One region of the Photorhabdus stackebrandtii genome, then DNA from elsewhere that is predicted to be linked to it. Evidence: predicted binding sites of a transcription regulator. Region 1 holds the regulator's gene; each other region holds the start of a gene.
What was found. The regulator CRP, encoded in region 1, controls carbon source genes, mostly activating them, when cyclic AMP is high. The targets are predictions, from matches to a motif close to ATGTGANNNNNNTCACAT.
Positions count from the first base shown of each region.

Region 2: a site for CRP is predicted at 2,375-2,392, ahead of serA (phosphoglycerate dehydrogenase). Genes of this name have one in related genera too.
Region 3: a site for CRP is predicted at 3,793-3,810, ahead of adhE (bifunctional acetaldehyde-CoA/alcohol dehydrogenase). Genes of this name have one in related genera too.

Region 1 covers NZ_PUJV01000020.1:22,117-27,429, forward strand. Annotated here, with positions in the region: gene C5470_RS15630 (hydrolase) at 1-653, shown strand, start outside; gene C5470_RS15635 (YheU family protein) at 650-868, shown strand; gene C5470_RS15640 (phosphoribulokinase) at 889-1,758, shown strand; gene C5470_RS15645 (OsmC family protein) at 1,880-2,287, opposite strand; gene crp (cAMP-activated global transcriptional regulator CRP) at 2,609-3,241, shown strand; gene argD (bifunctional acetylornithine/succinyldiaminopimelate transaminase) at 3,291-4,502, opposite strand; gene C5470_RS15660 (aminodeoxychorismate synthase component II) at 4,625-5,200, opposite strand.
Region 2 covers NZ_PUJV01000009.1:111,984-117,296, reverse strand. Annotated here, with positions in the region: gene C5470_RS10140 (LysR family transcriptional regulator ArgP) at 1-628, opposite strand, end outside; gene C5470_RS10135 (hypothetical protein) at 821-1,213, shown strand; gene C5470_RS10130 (hypothetical protein) at 1,324-1,485, shown strand; gene rpiA (ribose-5-phosphate isomerase RpiA) at 1,648-2,307, shown strand; gene serA (phosphoglycerate dehydrogenase) at 2,585-3,826, shown strand; gene C5470_RS10115 (5-formyltetrahydrofolate cyclo-ligase) at 3,875-4,471, opposite strand; RNA gene ssrS (6S RNA) at 4,511-4,696, opposite strand; gene zapA (cell division protein ZapA) at 4,814-5,143, opposite strand.
Region 3 covers NZ_PUJV01000003.1:124,258-129,570, forward strand. Annotated here, with positions in the region: gene C5470_RS03710 (thymidine kinase) at 295-885, shown strand; gene adhE (bifunctional acetaldehyde-CoA/alcohol dehydrogenase) at 1,023-3,674, opposite strand; gene C5470_RS03720 (YchE family NAAT transporter) at 4,087-4,731, shown strand; gene C5470_RS03725 (ABC transporter substrate-binding protein) at 5,293-5,313, shown strand, end outside.

The DNA of each region.
Region 1 (5,313 bases):
ATCATTCTGGCGAAACAGGCGATGCCCGTTATTTTCTGAACTGGTTAAAACAGACTTACGGTGATGTACCCACCTCAGCCGTGGGTTATTCCGTCGGCGGTAATATGCTGGCCTGCTATCTGGCAGAAGAAAAAACACAGGCCCAAGTCAATGCGGCGGTCATTGTTTCCGCCCCTTTGATGTTAGCAGCCTGTTCCCACCGGATAGAAAAAGGATTTTCTCAGGTTTATGAGCGCTATCTGCTTAATAATCTGAAACGTAATGCGACCCGCAAATTGCTACGCTACCCGGGTTCGCTACCTATCAATCTGTCTCAGGTGAAGAGATTGAAACACATTCGGGAATTTGATGAAATTGTGACCGCAAAAATCCACTGTTTTAAAGATGCAGCGGACTACTACCGCCAGTGCAGCGCTCTGCCACGCCTGCCTGATATTACCGTGCCACTGTTGATTATTCATGCCAAAGACGATCCCTTTATGGCACCGGAAGTCATTCCTGATCTCAACACGTTACCCAAAAATATTGAATACCAATTGACAGAACATGGTGGACATGTCGGCTTTGTCAGTGGTTCACTGAAGAAACCACAAATGTGGCTGGAACAACGTATTCCAGGCTGGCTGTCATCTTATCTGGAGCAACAACAATGATTATTCCATGGCAACAACTGGAGCCAGAAACTCTGCTAAATTTGATAGAGAGCTTTATCCTGCGGGAAGGCACTGACTACGGTGAACATGAAAAATCCCTTGAGCAGAAAGTCGCTGACATACGTCGTCAGTTGGAACGGGGGGATGTTATTCTGGTGTGGTCTGAACTGCATGAGAGCATCAATATTATGCCAAAAGAAATGTTCCATTCTTAACATTATGGAGTTTACTGCTTATGTCCGCCAAACATCCGATTATTGCGATTACCGGCTCCAGCGGTGCCGGAACAACAACAACCAGTTTAGCTTTTCGTAAGATTTTCCAGCAACTTAACATCAGCGCAGCACAGATAGAGGGGGACAGTTTCCACCGTTATACCCGTCCTGAAATGGACGCGGCAATCCGTAAAGCCAAGGAACAAGGCAGACATATCAGTTATTTTGGGCCAGAAGCCAATGATTTTGGCATGCTGGAGAAAACCATGATTGACTATGGTGAGACCGGTGAAGGCCGTTGCCGTAAGTACCTTCACACCTATGATGACGCGGTGCCTTACAACCAGCTCCCCGGTACATTTACTCCGTGGGAAGCCTTACCAAAGCAGACCGATGTACTGTTTTATGAAGGCCTGCATGGTGGCGTAGTCACACCGCAACATAATGTTGCCAGTCATGTCGATCTGCTGGTGGGGGTGGTGCCGATTGTCAACCTTGAATGGATACAGAAACTTATCCGCGATACCGGAGAACGGGGACACTCACAGGAAGCGGTGATGGATTCCGTTGTTCGTTCGATGGATGATTATATTAACTACATTACCCCCCAATTTTCCCGGACACATATAAATTTCCAGCGCGTCCCGACTGTTGATACGTCCAATCCATTTTCAGCCAAAGCCATTCCATCCCTGGATGAAAGTTTTATCGTCATCCGTTTCCGTGATCTGACTCAAATTGATTTCCCGTATTTGTTATCCATGTTACAGGGCTCATTCGTTTCAAGTATTAATACCATCGTGGTTCCCGGTGGAAAAATGGGACTGGCAATGGAATTAATTATGACGCCATTGGTACAACGATTACTGGAAGGGGAAAAAATTTGTTGATCAAAACCTGGGATAAATCTAGAAAACCCAGCGTTTGAATCCACTTCTTAATTTATTCAGTTAGAAAAGCAGGTAACTGATATTAGTTACCTGTCGTTATTTTTAATCAGGAAATAATATCTTAATCTGTCTCTTTAATTTCAAAGCTGTGGGTAAGTTCAACTGATTTACCCAGCATCAACGAAACAGAACAATATTTCTCTGCGGAAAGCGTGACGGCACGTTCAACCGCTTTCTCTGTTAAATCCCTGCCGGTAACAATAAAATGCAGATTAATAGAAGTAAACAAGCGTGGTGCCTCTTCACGACGGCGGGAAGTTAATTTCACTTCACAATTTCTTATGTCATATCTGCCTTTCTGCAAAATAGAAATAACATCAATCGTGCTGCAACCGCCAACTGCCATTAATACCATTTCCATTGGGCTTGGTGCCTTATCACCGGCATTTCCATCCATCATTATCTGATGACCCGAAGACGATTCCCCCAAAAGAGACAACCCTTCAACCCATTTTACCCGCGCTTGCATAAGTACCTCTTAAGTCATTTTTTGCATCAAAGCCTACTCTTTCAGTATTAAACTGGCAATCTAATGAGCGGTTTATTATGCTGAAACAATACAAGACAAGACAGAATCCTTTTCCTGTGTTAAAAACAGAAGCAGGTCCGGGTATATGTGGGTTAAGATCAATACTCAAGTTTCAAATTTCAGATAACCTATATAAAACCCTTACCTGTCGGTTTTTCAGCAAACTAATATGTTAAGCTAGTGTCTTTATAAGCCAGCCTGACGAGAAACTTTTAGGTTCTCGTGTTATTTAGGCAGCGATAACAACAGAGGATGAAGCGAATGGTTCTCGGCAAGCCACAAACAGACCCCACTCTTGAATGGTTTTTGTCACACTGCCATATTCATAAATATCCATCCAAAAGCACGCTTATTCATCAAGGCGAAAAAGCAGAGACGCTTTACTACATCGTAAAAGGTTCTGTTGCGGTTTTGATTAAAGATGAAGAAGGCAAAGAGATGATCCTTTCCTATTTAAACCAGGGAGATTTCATTGGCGAACTTGGATTATTTGAAGAAGGACAAGAGCGTACAGCCTGGGTACGGGCCAAAAGTGCCTGTGAAGTAGCGGAAATTTCCTATAAAAAATTCCGTCAACTGATTCAGGTAAACCCGGATATTTTAATGCGTTTATCTGCCCAAATGGCAAGCCGTTTGCAAACAACTTCTGAGAAAGTCGGTAACCTGGCTTTCCTGGATGTGACCGGCCGGATTGCTCAGACTTTACTGAATCTGGCGAAACAACCCGATGCAATGACTCACCCGGACGGGATGCAAATCAAAATCACTCGTCAGGAAATTGGTCAGATTGTTGGCTGTTCCCGTGAAACGGTTGGCCGTATTCTAAAAATGCTGGAAGATCAAAATCTGATCTCCGCACACGGCAAAACAATTGTTGTTTACGGTACACGTTAATTCCTGATTAATCAGCGCATGATATTGCGCTGATTTTTCTCACTCTTATTTACACCAACTGGCTAATTGCCTTATCCAGCCGTTCCATCCCCTGGGTTATCTCCTCTTCACTGATAATCAGCGAAGGCGTGAAACGCAGTACATCACTACCGGCACTCAATAACATCAAACCATTTTCAGCCGCCAGTTGCAGGATCTCTTTAGATTTTCCCTGATACTGCGCTTTTAGTTCCGCACCAATCAGCAATCCCTTGCCACGGATTTCACCAAATATCGAATATTTCTGATTGATATCGTTCAGAAAATTCACAATCAAATGATGACGTTTTTCAACGCCCTCCAAGACCTCTGGCGTATTGATAATGTCAAAAGCGGCATTTGCAACCGCGCAAGCCAGCGGATTACCACCATAAGTTGTGCCGTGAGTTCCCGGCACCATCGCCGAAGCGATATTCGCCGTAGTCAGCATAGCGCTAACAGGGAAACCACTTCCCAATGCTTTCGCTGTGGTGATAATGTCCGGCACAACATCATAATACATATAAGAAAATAACTTACCGGTACGGCCCATCCCACTTTGTACTTCATCAAATACCAGCAGTACCTGATACTTATCGCAAAGCTCACGCAACCCATGAATAAATGCGGGTGTCGCCGGCGTGACTCCCCCTTCACCCTGAACAGGTTCTAATACAACAGCGCAAGTATGATCATCCATGACCGCCTTTACTGCATCTAAGTCATTAAAAGGCACATGAATAATATCTGCGGGTTTTGGCCCAAAACCATCAGCGTATTTTGGTTGACCACCAACAGAAACAGTAAACAGAGTACGACCATGAAAACCCTGATGGAATGCGATGATTTTGGTTTTATATGGATGGTAACGAGTAATGGCATAGTGACGCGCTAGCTTAAATGCGGCTTCATTCGCTTCCGCTCCGGAATTGGCAAAAAATACCCGCTCCGCAAAAGTTGCATCAATCAGTTTCTGCGCGAGTATCAAAGCCGGTTCACTGGTGAAAATATTACTGATATGCCAAAGTTTCTCCCCTTGCTGCTTTAAAACATCCACTAACGCAGGGTGACAATGCCCCAAAGCCATAACAGCAATACCACCGGCAAAATCAATATATTCTTTCCCTTGCTGATCCCATACACGACTACCTTGCCCTTTCACCGGTATAAACTGTGCCGGTGAATAAATTGGCAACATGACTTGATCGTATGTATTTCTGTTTACTGCGGCATGCTCCATCATTTTCCCACCCGTTTTTTATATATCGTCATTCAAAAATGAAATTATAATCATTAAATATGCATAAAAAATCAAAGATGGGCAAATGAAAAAGATGAATAAATGAAGAAATTATGGGTATCGGGTTAATATCTAAGAAAGTTACTCAGTAGCTGGTGCCCTTGTTCACTGAGAATACTTTCAGGATGGAACTGCACACCTTCCAAGGGCAAAGTACGATGACGAATTCCCATAATCTCATCTACATTGCCGTTATGCTGACTCCATGCAGTGACTTCAAAAGCGGCGGGTAAAGTCTCTGCGGCAATCACCAATGAATGGTAACGGGTAACCGTTAATGGCCGATTTAGCCCTTTGAACACACCTTGCTGATTATGATGAATGGCCGAAGTTTTCCCATGCATCACTTCCCTGGCTTTTACCACACTGGCACCGAATGCCTGCCCAATTGCCTGATGCCCAAGACAAACACCCAGAATCGGCAATTTATCCGCAAAATGAGAAATCGCAACCAGAGAAATTCCTGCTTCATTTGGGGTACAAGGGCCTGGGGAAATAACCAGATGTGTAGGCGCCAATCGCTCAATATCTTCAAGCTGTAATTCATCATTGCGCTTGACTAAAACATCTGTTCCCAATTCACAAAAATATTGATATAAGTTATACGTAAAAGAATCATAGTTATCTATTATTAATAACATAGGAGTCTATCCTACCCATTTTTATCGCTGTATTTGTTGTCCTGCCAATCCTGCAACTTGTTTTATCATGAACAACATGATTTCAGGTAAAACGGCCTAACGACAACGGGGCG
Region 2 (5,313 bases), on a different contig from region 1:
CGAAGTTCTGTTGTAAAAATGCCTGATGCATATCATCCAGGTGATCGAATGCTACTGCAGGTGCCTTCAGTAGTGCTGAACGGGTAACCCCATTTGGAAAATATCGGGTAGCAAATTCTGGTGACGCAACAAACAGGTAATCCAATGCCCCTAGTTTATCGACCAGACAACCAGGTAATGGTTGTGGTTGAATACTGACTGCACCAACGACTTCACCTCTTCTTAATTGTTCTTGAGTACGGGTTTCATCTTCAACCTGAATATTCAGCCGAATCGGTAAATCACCGAGCACTGGGTGTAATGCCGGTAACAGCCAGGTAGCCAGGCTATCGGCGTTAACTGCCAGTGAAAGCAGCAGTGGAGTATCTGTACCCGATTCATCGCCTAACCATTGTTCTTCCAGTAATTCTACTTGATGCAGTAGCGCCAGCAGCTTTTGCCCTTGTTCGGTGGGGCGTGGAGGAACGGTGCGCACTAACAGAGGCTGACCGAACAGATTTTCCAACTGCTTGATACGTTGGGAAACTGCGGATTGAGTGATACAGAGTTTCTGGGCTGCGCGTTCGAAACCACGCTCACGGATCACAGCATCCAAGGCTTGCAGTGTTCGGTAATCAGGGCGTTTCATTACAGAAAGATTCTCCATTGATTGTTCTGCATAGCACTATGCCATATTTTTCCGGTGGATGAGGCAAATTATCTGGTGTGCCATAAATCCTGTCTTATCAATGATAGCCGATACTGGTACTGGGCTCATCTCCAGCTTGAATAGATGTTGTTGATTAGTGGCCTTATTAACTGGGAATATTATATTACAGAAGTGAGCAATCGTGATAACTGCTTCAGCTTGTGTATAAAGTTTGTCACATCAAGGGAACCTCTCCAAGTTGAGTTTGTTCCAGCTGGAGCCGCTTTATCTACATACGATCTGAACGATAAGAGCTTTAACATTTATGTGCTAGAAAACTTTGTTAAGGATTCTGAAAATCACCCATTGAGAAGAAAAATGCTTTTGTATACTCTGTATACGACATTGATTTTCATGAATATGGTTGATGGTGAAATTGTAAGGATCCATGAACCAGTTGAGGATAAAATAGCTTACTATTGTTCGTTTGGTTTTGAGCTGGAGCGTTGTGGATATGTGATGTCATGTGACATCAAAACGTTAATCGAAAAGGTGAAGAGCAGGTCCGAGAGTTTAGCTCTTTGATAGTTAGTATCTGGATGCGTACTATAATGTTCAGGCAGAGCAACTGTTTTTTCATATTTGTCCTGCATGATGAATCAATTTAGTCATAAAGTTGCCTTAGCGGTGTTGCTATGAAAGCACAAAAAGAACCGATGTTCGATACTGTTCAAACCTACAAAAAGGCTGGAGAATCCTTAGATTTCCTAATGAAAGTAGGTCCAGCTTTGGAAGAGAAAGCGCAGGCACCGAGCCAGGAGAAGCAAGGTCGTCATCGCAGCAAAGCGGCTGCATAAATATCAGTCTTTTTGTAGCCCGCCTTATGGCGGGTTCTTTAATCACTCAATATTAATTCTCATGATTTACCGCATGCCGTTTAATTGCAGTTTCTTTGTTGTTGTCAATGCTTATACTAGCTGACAGGCTTTCCTTGTAACTGATATAGGCAGTGAATTGATATGACTCAGGATGAACTGAAAAAAGCAGTAGGTTGGGCAGCGCTCGAATTTGTCACTCCCGGAACGATTGTCGGTGTGGGGACGGGTTCAACGGCTTCGCATTTTATTGATGCTCTTGGCTCGATTAAAGACCAGATTGAAGGGGCTGTATCCAGCTCTGAGGCTTCTACCGAAAAACTAAAAAGCCTGGGAATTCCTGTATTCGACTGTAATGAAGTGGATTCCCTTGATCTTTATGTTGATGGCGCCGATGAAATCAATGGCAATATGCAGATGATTAAAGGCGGTGGTGCCGCATTGACTCGCGAAAAAATTATTTCTGCAATAGCGAAGAAATTCATTTGTATTGTTGATTCTTCTAAGAACGTTGATGTATTGGGTAAATTCCCTTTACCGGTTGAAGTGATCCCAATGGCTCGTTCATATGTTGCCCGTGAATTGATTAAATTGGGCGGTTTACCAGAATATCGCCAGAATGTTGTGACTGATAACGGTAATGTGATCCTGGATGTGCATAATTTAGCAATTCTCGATCCTGTTGAGTTAGAGAATAAAATTAATCGTATTGCCGGTGTCGTCACTGTCGGTCTGTTTGCTAACCGTGGTGCGGATGTTGTATTGATGGGAACATTAGATGGTGTGAAAACCATCACTAAATAATATTGCTCACAGAGGGCGGAACCTTTCGCCCTTAAAAATTTTTTACTTTTAATAATAAGTGAAAATTTAGTGATATATCTCACTTATCTGATTATTAGATAATCTAAATTCTGACTTTATTCTTCTTCATATCATTTTATTCCGCACAATAATTATTTTATTAAGACTTATTTGGTAGGAATAGCAATCGTTTGTATTGCTGTGTCTGTTTTTTTTGTTATGTTGAGAGAATGAATCTTAAATGTAATGAAAATTGACGTAACAATAGGCAGGGTAAATGGTTAAGGTATCTCTGGAAAAAGACAAGATTAAATTTTTGCTATTAGAAGGTGTACATCAGAGCACGGTGGAAAACCTGCGGGGAGCAGGCTATAGCAATATTGAATATCATAAAGGGGCGTTAGATTCTCAGGCGTTAAAAGAGGCAATTCGTGATGCCCATTTTGTTGGCATCCGTTCTCACACACAATTGACAGAAGATATTTTCCAGGCAGCAGAAAAATTGGTTGCTGTGGGGTGTTTCTGTATCGGTACCAATCAGGTTGATCTGAAAGCCGCTGCCAAACGGGGTATCCCCGTCTTTAATGCGCCATTTTCTAATACTCGCTCTGTTGCTGAGATGGTACTTGGTGAGTTGTTGTTACTACTGCGCCGTATTCCTTTAGCGAATGCTAAAGCGCATCGTGGCGTATGGGATAAACAGGCTAAGGGCTGTTATGAAGTGCGCGGTAAAAAACTGGGTATTATCGGTTATGGTCATATTGGTACTCAGCTGGGTATTTTGGCTGAAAATATTGGTATGGATGTTTACTTCTACGATATTGAGAACAAACTGCCATTAGGTAATGCTCATCAGATTCGTCATTTATCAGAATTACTGAATATGAGTGATGTGGTCAGTTTACACGTACCAGAAACGCCATCAACGAAGAATATGATGGGGACGCAGGAACTGGCATTGATGAAACCGGGTTCTATCCTAATTAATGCTTCACGCGGAACGGTGGTGGATATTCCGGCATTGTGTGAAGCACTGGAAAGTGAACACTTGTCCGGTGCGGCTGTGGATGTATTCCCGGTTGAACCCGCGACCAATAATGATCCGTTTGAGTCGCCTTTGCTTAAATTTGATAACGTATTGCTGACTCCGCATATCGGTGGTTCTACACAGGAAGCGCAGGAAAACATTGGTTATGAAGTGGCAGGAAAGTTAGCGAAGTATTCTGATAATGGTTCTACCTTATCAGCAGTCAACTTCCCGGAAGTTTCTCTTCCTGCTCATGCTGATGATACCAATCGGTTTTTACATATTCACGAAAATCGTCCAGGTATATTGAATAGTATTAACCAAGTGTTTGCTGCACAGGATATTAATATCGCTGCTCAGTACCTGCGTACCAGCGGGGATATGGGATATGTGGTGATTGATATTGTGACTGAGAACCCAGCTCAGGCTGAAATGGTATTTCAGGAACTGAAAGCTTTGCCGGGTACTATCCGTTCTCGCCTGCTGTACTGATTATTTTGCTACGCCGTAAATGGGCGCATTATGTAAGGTGCCCATTTTTTACTGCCATTGCCAGATTTTTTCGGGAGTGATGATTTCTGGTAATGGGATATCCCACTCGGCTGAAGGTAATGTATCGACTAATTGGCAGTTATGAGCCAGGCCAATCGGATAGAAATTTTTTTGTTGCCATTGGCTCAATGTACGATCGTAAAAGCCACCTCCCATTCCAAGTCGCTGTCCTGTGCGGTCGAAAGCAACCAGCGGGATCATCATGATATCCAGCTCAGATAAGGGTAAGAGCTGCTGAACATCCAGTGGTGGCTCTTCTATATTGAAACGATTTCTAACAAGCAACGTATTTGGTTGATAGTTTAAAAACAGCAGATGGTGGCGACTGAAAGGGTGCAATACAGGTAAATAGATCTGTTTGTTTTGTTGCCAGAGTTGGTTGATTAGTGGTCGGGTATCAAGTTCACCATCAAATGAAAGAAATAGTGCAATTTTATTGGCTTGGTGAATTCTGGGGTGGTTGACAACTTTTTCTGCGGCTTGGTTTGCAAAAAGGGCTTGTTGCTCAGGGGTTAGCTCACGGCGTTGCTGGCGTATTTTCTTTCTGATGTTTTGCCTGAGTGATAACAGGGGAGCTGATGGCATGGAACCTGACCTGTTAATGCGAGCAATGATTAAAATTGAGGGTTCTCCAAGATGCCGTTACAGGTAGTAACCCTTGAACCCTAGGTTCAAGGTGAACGCAGCGTCGCATCCTTAAGGCTTCTCGGACGGACCGAGCATGCACACCGGCTGCGGAGCACTACATTCTATCATGTATGAAATATCGGCTCAGGGGACTTTCCCCGTTCACGAACATCTCAGAGAAATTTATTCAGTGCTTACGCTTACTAAGCAACTTTATGTAACCTATTGTATAAAACTAAACACAGAAAGCAACTAATTATCGAATGATTCACTCACTAATGCATGATTTATCAATAGAATTCATTCATTTGATGCAATAGTACGCTCAGTGATGCGACCTTGCTCCACTAATGCTTGTTCTATAGTCTGTTGAAGCATCTTTATTTTTTGTTCCATATTGTAAGCATAGTCACGGGTTTTCACTTTTTCTTGTGCCAGCTCATGACAGACATTCAGTGCCACAATAAAAACCAGTTGTTCAGTATTGGTTACTCTGGTGCGTTCTTTTAAATCTTCTAAACGTTGTTCAAGTTCCACCGCGGCAGCCAGCAATGCTTCTTTTTGCTCTGATGGACAATTGACACGTAATGACCGCCCAAAAATCTGGATATCTACTGGTTGTGCAGACATGACCCCTTCCTGACTTATTACTGCGTCCTGGCTCTCATTCCTGATAGGATAAAGCAAGACGCCAATCATTACAGTGCGATACCGACAGACAACTCACGATTAGCTATGGCTGTTGTCTGGTATAGCGACTCCCCTTGGTGGTAGCATAGCATGAACTTACACCGTCAACG
Region 3 (5,313 bases), on a different contig from region 1:
CGATTTTCTGTGACTATTTTCTGGAAGTAAGTCACGCACATTATTAATTTGTATACAATATGCAACAAATCAGTCTGGTTTTCATTTCTTAATTTAAACATGAACATTTGTCGTTCAAATGTGCTTTATTACCCATTTGATGTGATCAGAGTCATGAATCATTAAGAGATCACTAAGCTAAATATTTCTGTATATCAATCGGTACAGCTGACTGAGAGGGATAATCACCACTAAAGTTTATGGTAAACTCATCTGACTATATGGCTTTATAAATTTTGTTAAGAGGCAGGGCCGATGGCTCAACTTTATTTTTATTACTCCGCAATGAACGCTGGAAAATCGACATCACTGTTGCAATCTTCTTATAACTATAATGAGAGAGGGATGAGAACGCTGATTTTTACCGCAGAAATTGATACCCGGTTTGGAAAAGGAAAAGTTAGTTCTCGTATTGGATTATCTGCTGATGCATTTCTGTTTAGCCAACAGACAGATATTGGTGAGTTAATCAGAAATGAAAATATTCAGGAAAAAGTGCATTGTGTGCTGATTGATGAATGTCAGTTTCTCACAAAAGCGCAGGTTGAACAGCTATGTAAAGTGACTGACTACGATGATATTCCGGTTCTTTGCTATGGGCTGAGAACGGATTTCAGCGGGGAGCTTTTTAGTGGTAGTCAGTATCTTCTGGCGTGGGCTGATAAGCTAGTTGAGCTGAAAACTATCTGTCATTGTGGGCGCAAAGCAAGTCGTGTATTACGTTTTGATGGCGAAGGTGTGGCCGTTTATGATGGTGAACAGGTTGATATTGGTGGCAATGAGAAATATGTATCTGTTTGCCGTAAGCACTATATGGATGCTATCAGTAAGGCTAAGGAAAGATGAAGATAAGTATACAATTATAATCTGTTGTAAGGCTTCTTGAGGCCGTTTGAGGGTTCGGATTGAAAATTGAGGAAAATGAGGCAGAGGTAAAGTTAAAGGGGGCTGATATTCGCCCCCTTTTAAGTGGTTTAAATCAGTTAACAACCTGTTTCTTTCGGGAGGGCTGGTGTTGTTACCTCTGTTTCTGTGAATTCACGTCCATAGAATGAATCCAGCAATAATTGTTTCAGCTCAGAAATCAGAGGATAGCGTGGGTTAGCACCAGTACATTGGTCGTCGAAGGCATCTTCAGATAACTTATCAATTTTCGCCAGGAAGTCAGCTTCCTGAACACCGGCTTCGCGGATAGATACTGGGATACCCAGTGTCGATTTCATCTCTTCCAGCCATGCCAGCAGTTTTTCGATTTTTGCTGCCGTATGATCGCCAGCCGCAGATAAACCAAGATGATCAGCAATTTCAGCATAACGACGGCGGGCTTGCGGGCGGTCATATTGGCTGAATGCAGTCTGTTTGGTTGGGTTATCGTTAGCGTTATAGCGGATAACATTACAAATCAGCAGTGCGTTAGCAAGGCCATGTGGAATATGGAACTCCGAACCCAATTTATGTGCCATAGAGTGACATACCCCCAGGAAAGCATTAGCAAATGCAATACCCGCAATAGTTGCAGCATTATGAACCCGTTCACGGGCAATGGGGTTAGTAGAGCCTTCGTGATAGCTGGTTGGGAGAAACTCTTTCAATAGTTTTAGCGCTTGCAGTGCTTGTCCGTCAGAGTATTCGTTTGCCAGGACCGATACGTAAGCTTCCAGGGAATGGGTGATTGCGTCCAGACCACCAAAAGCACACAGTGATTTTGGCATATTCATCACTAGGTTGGCGTCAACGATAGCCATATCCGGAGTCAGAGCATAATCAGCCAGTGGATATTTCTGACCGGTTGCATCATCAGTGACAACAGCGAAGGGGGTCACTTCAGAGCCTGTACCGGAAGTTGTGGTAATCGCTACCATTTTCGCTTTAATCCCCATTTTGGGGAATCGGTAGATACGTTTGCGGATATCCATAAACCGTAGAGCTAACTCTTCGAAATGCGTTTCAGGGTGTTCATACATCACCCACATAATTTTGGCTGCATCCATTGGGGAACCACCACCCAGGGCAATAATGATATCCGGTTTGAATGAGTGCATTTGTTCCGCACCCTTACGAACAATGCTTAGGGTAGGGTCTGCTTCAACTTCAAAGAAAACTTCAGTTTCTATCCCGTGGGATTTCAGCACATCAGTGACTTGGTCAGCATAGCCATTATTGAATAAGAAACGGTCTGTTACGATGAAGGCGCGTTTTGCACCATCGGTTGCGACTTCCTCTAAGGCGATAGGCAGTGAACCGCGACGGAAGTAAATTGATTTTGGAAGTTTATGCCACAGCATATTTTCTGCTCTTTTCGCCACAGTTTTGGTGTTGATAAGATGTTTTGGCCCTACGTTTTCAGAGATGGAGTTTCCTCCCCATGAACCGCAGCCCAGTGTCAGAGATGGGGCAAGTTTGAAATTATAGAGATCACCGATACCTCCCTGAGAAGCGGGTGTATTCACCAGAATACGGGCTGTTTTCATTTTGTCGCCAAAGTATTTGATTCGTGCCGCTTGATTGTCCTGGTCGGTATACAGGCAGGATGTATGACCAATCCCCCCCATTTCAACCAGTTTTTCTGCTTTCTCTACCGCATCTTCAAAATTGTTACCACGATACATTGCGAGTAATGGAGACAGTTTTTCGTGGGCAAAGGGCTCCGCTTTCTCAATCAGATTGACTTCTCCAATTAGGATCTTGGTTCTTTCTGGAACATGAATGCCTGCCATTTCGGCAATTTTCGTTGCGGGTTGACCAACAATCTCCGCATTTAGGTTGCCGTTTTTCAGGATGATATTTTGAACCGCTTTCAATTCCTTACCTTGTAACAAATAACCACCATGAGTAAAGAAACGTTTACGCACCTGATCATAAACAGAATCCACTACGATGATAGACTGTTCTGAAGCACAGATAACGCCGTTATCGAAGGTTTTGGACATCAGAATAGAGGCAACCGCGCGTTTAATATCAGCTGATTCGTCGATAACGACCGGTGTGTTGCCTGCACCAACGCCGATTGCTGGCTTACCAGAGCTATATGCTGCTGTTACCATACTTGGGCCACCGGTTGCCAGGATCAGGTTGATATCTTGGTGGTGCATCAATGCATTTGAAAGTTCAACGGACGGTTCATCAATCCAGCCAATAATATCCTTTGGTGCACCGGCTTCAACCGCAGCACACAGGACCAATTCAGCTGCTTTGTTAGTTGCTTTTTTAGCGCGTGGATGGGGTGAAAAAATAATACCGTTACGGGTTTTCAGGCTGATCAGAGCCTTAAAAATAGCGGTGGATGTTGGGTTAGTTGTTGGCACGATACCGCAGATTAAGCCAATAGGTTCAGCGATAGTGATGGTGCCGAATGTTTTGTCTTCGGACAAAATGCCACAGGTTTTTTCATCTTTATAAGCGTTATAGATGTATTCGGAAGCAAAGTGGTTTTTGATCACTTTGTCTTCGACAATGCCCATACCCGATTCTGTTACGGCTAATTTTGCTAAAGGGATACGGGCATCTGCTGCTGCAAGGGCCGCGGCCCGGAAGATTTTGTCAACTTGATCCTGAGAAAAGCTAGCAAATTCACATTGTGCTTTTTTAACCCGGGCAACTAGTTCATTCAGTTCAGTAATATGAGTTACAGCCATAAAGAAGTACTCCTGGAAAATATTAAAAATCTTTTAATATCAATGAATAAGTGTTTTTTAGACTATTTGGCCTGGTGATTTTATGATGGCTACAGGTTACCATTTAATATTAAATAGATATTGATCTTAATCACATAAATTCCAAGCTGACTCCTTTCAGCTTGGATGAGTGATCATTATTGGTGATTGGGTGGTAAAGGTGTTAATCAGGCTGAGTTTTTAACCTAATGAAAAAATCGAGTTAACGAATTGTTATATAAGACATTTTAAATTGAAAAATGAGTCGCAGTCGATAGAAAGCGGAACGTCGTCCGTATAAAGTAAAGAAAAAATTAAGTTTTCTATGATTTTTGGGTGAGTGATCATATGAAAATATTTTCATTAACACTGCGTAACTCAAGAGGAGTTATTCGTGGGTGATTTACTGTTGGATCTTTCTGGTTACATTAAGTTTTTTGTTGGGCTGTTCGCACTCGTCAACCCTGTTGGTATTTTGCCGGTTTTTATCAGCATGACTCACTATCAGGCTCAGGCTGCCCGCAATAGAACTAATTTTATTGCCAATATTTCTGTTGCCATCATTTTATGGACAGCTTTGCTGCTGGGTGATTCGATACTGCGGATGTTTGGCATTTCCATTGACTCTTTCCGTATTGCCGGTGGGATCCTGGTTGTGACCATCGCTATGTCGATGATTAACGGTAAACTTGGGGAAGACAAACAGAATAAGCAAGAAAAATCAGAAACAGCCATTAGAGAGAGTGTTGGTGTTGTGCCGCTGGCATTGCCGTTAATGGCCGGCCCCGGGGCGATCAGTTCTTGTATTGTTTGGAGTTCCCGCTATCAGGGATGGCAGAATTTTATTGGGTTAGTGTTAACCAGCGCATTGTTTGCTTTTTGCTGTTGGTTGTTATTCCGATCAGCTCCTTTAGTCGTCAAATATCTTGGGCAAACAGGCATTAACGTTATCACCCGAATTATGGGGCTGCTATTGATGTCTTTGGGAATCGAACTGGTTGTGACAGGGATCAGAGCATTATTCCCAGGATTACTCTGATACGTTTGACGATAAAAGGTGTTAGGTTTTTCTCAAGTCAAATTACAAATTATAATATTCTTGTCATTTTTATTATAAAGCCTGTTTTATGGGCTTTTCTCATTTATTTTACTGGTACTCCCTGAATTTTATACAAATAACCTAATATTTTTCTAAGTTATTCTTTCCTGTGAGTTCAATCTGTAACTGGTTGCTTCCACCATAGTTTTGTGATGAATGTAGGTTTTTAATTTGCATTGATTGCAATTTGTTAAAATTATGTTTATTTTCATCTCTAGACTACCTTTGTTTACTATTTTAGTTAAGGGTGGTGTTAATAAAGTGATGTTTATCAATATTTTATGGTGTTATCTGGGGTGTTTTGTCAATTAGTGTAATAGGATGCATTAAGTTGTTTGTAAGGAGGTTTTTTTACAATATGGGAAGGGTATTTTAACAATTGATATGATAAGTCGCCTTTAATATTTAATCTGTTACTTTGAGCTAAATAATGTGAAGGTACTGGCCTTTATAGGATATATGCGAAATGAATGAGCAGGTTCACCAAACTGGAGGTAAAAAATGAAGATCAAACAATTCAAA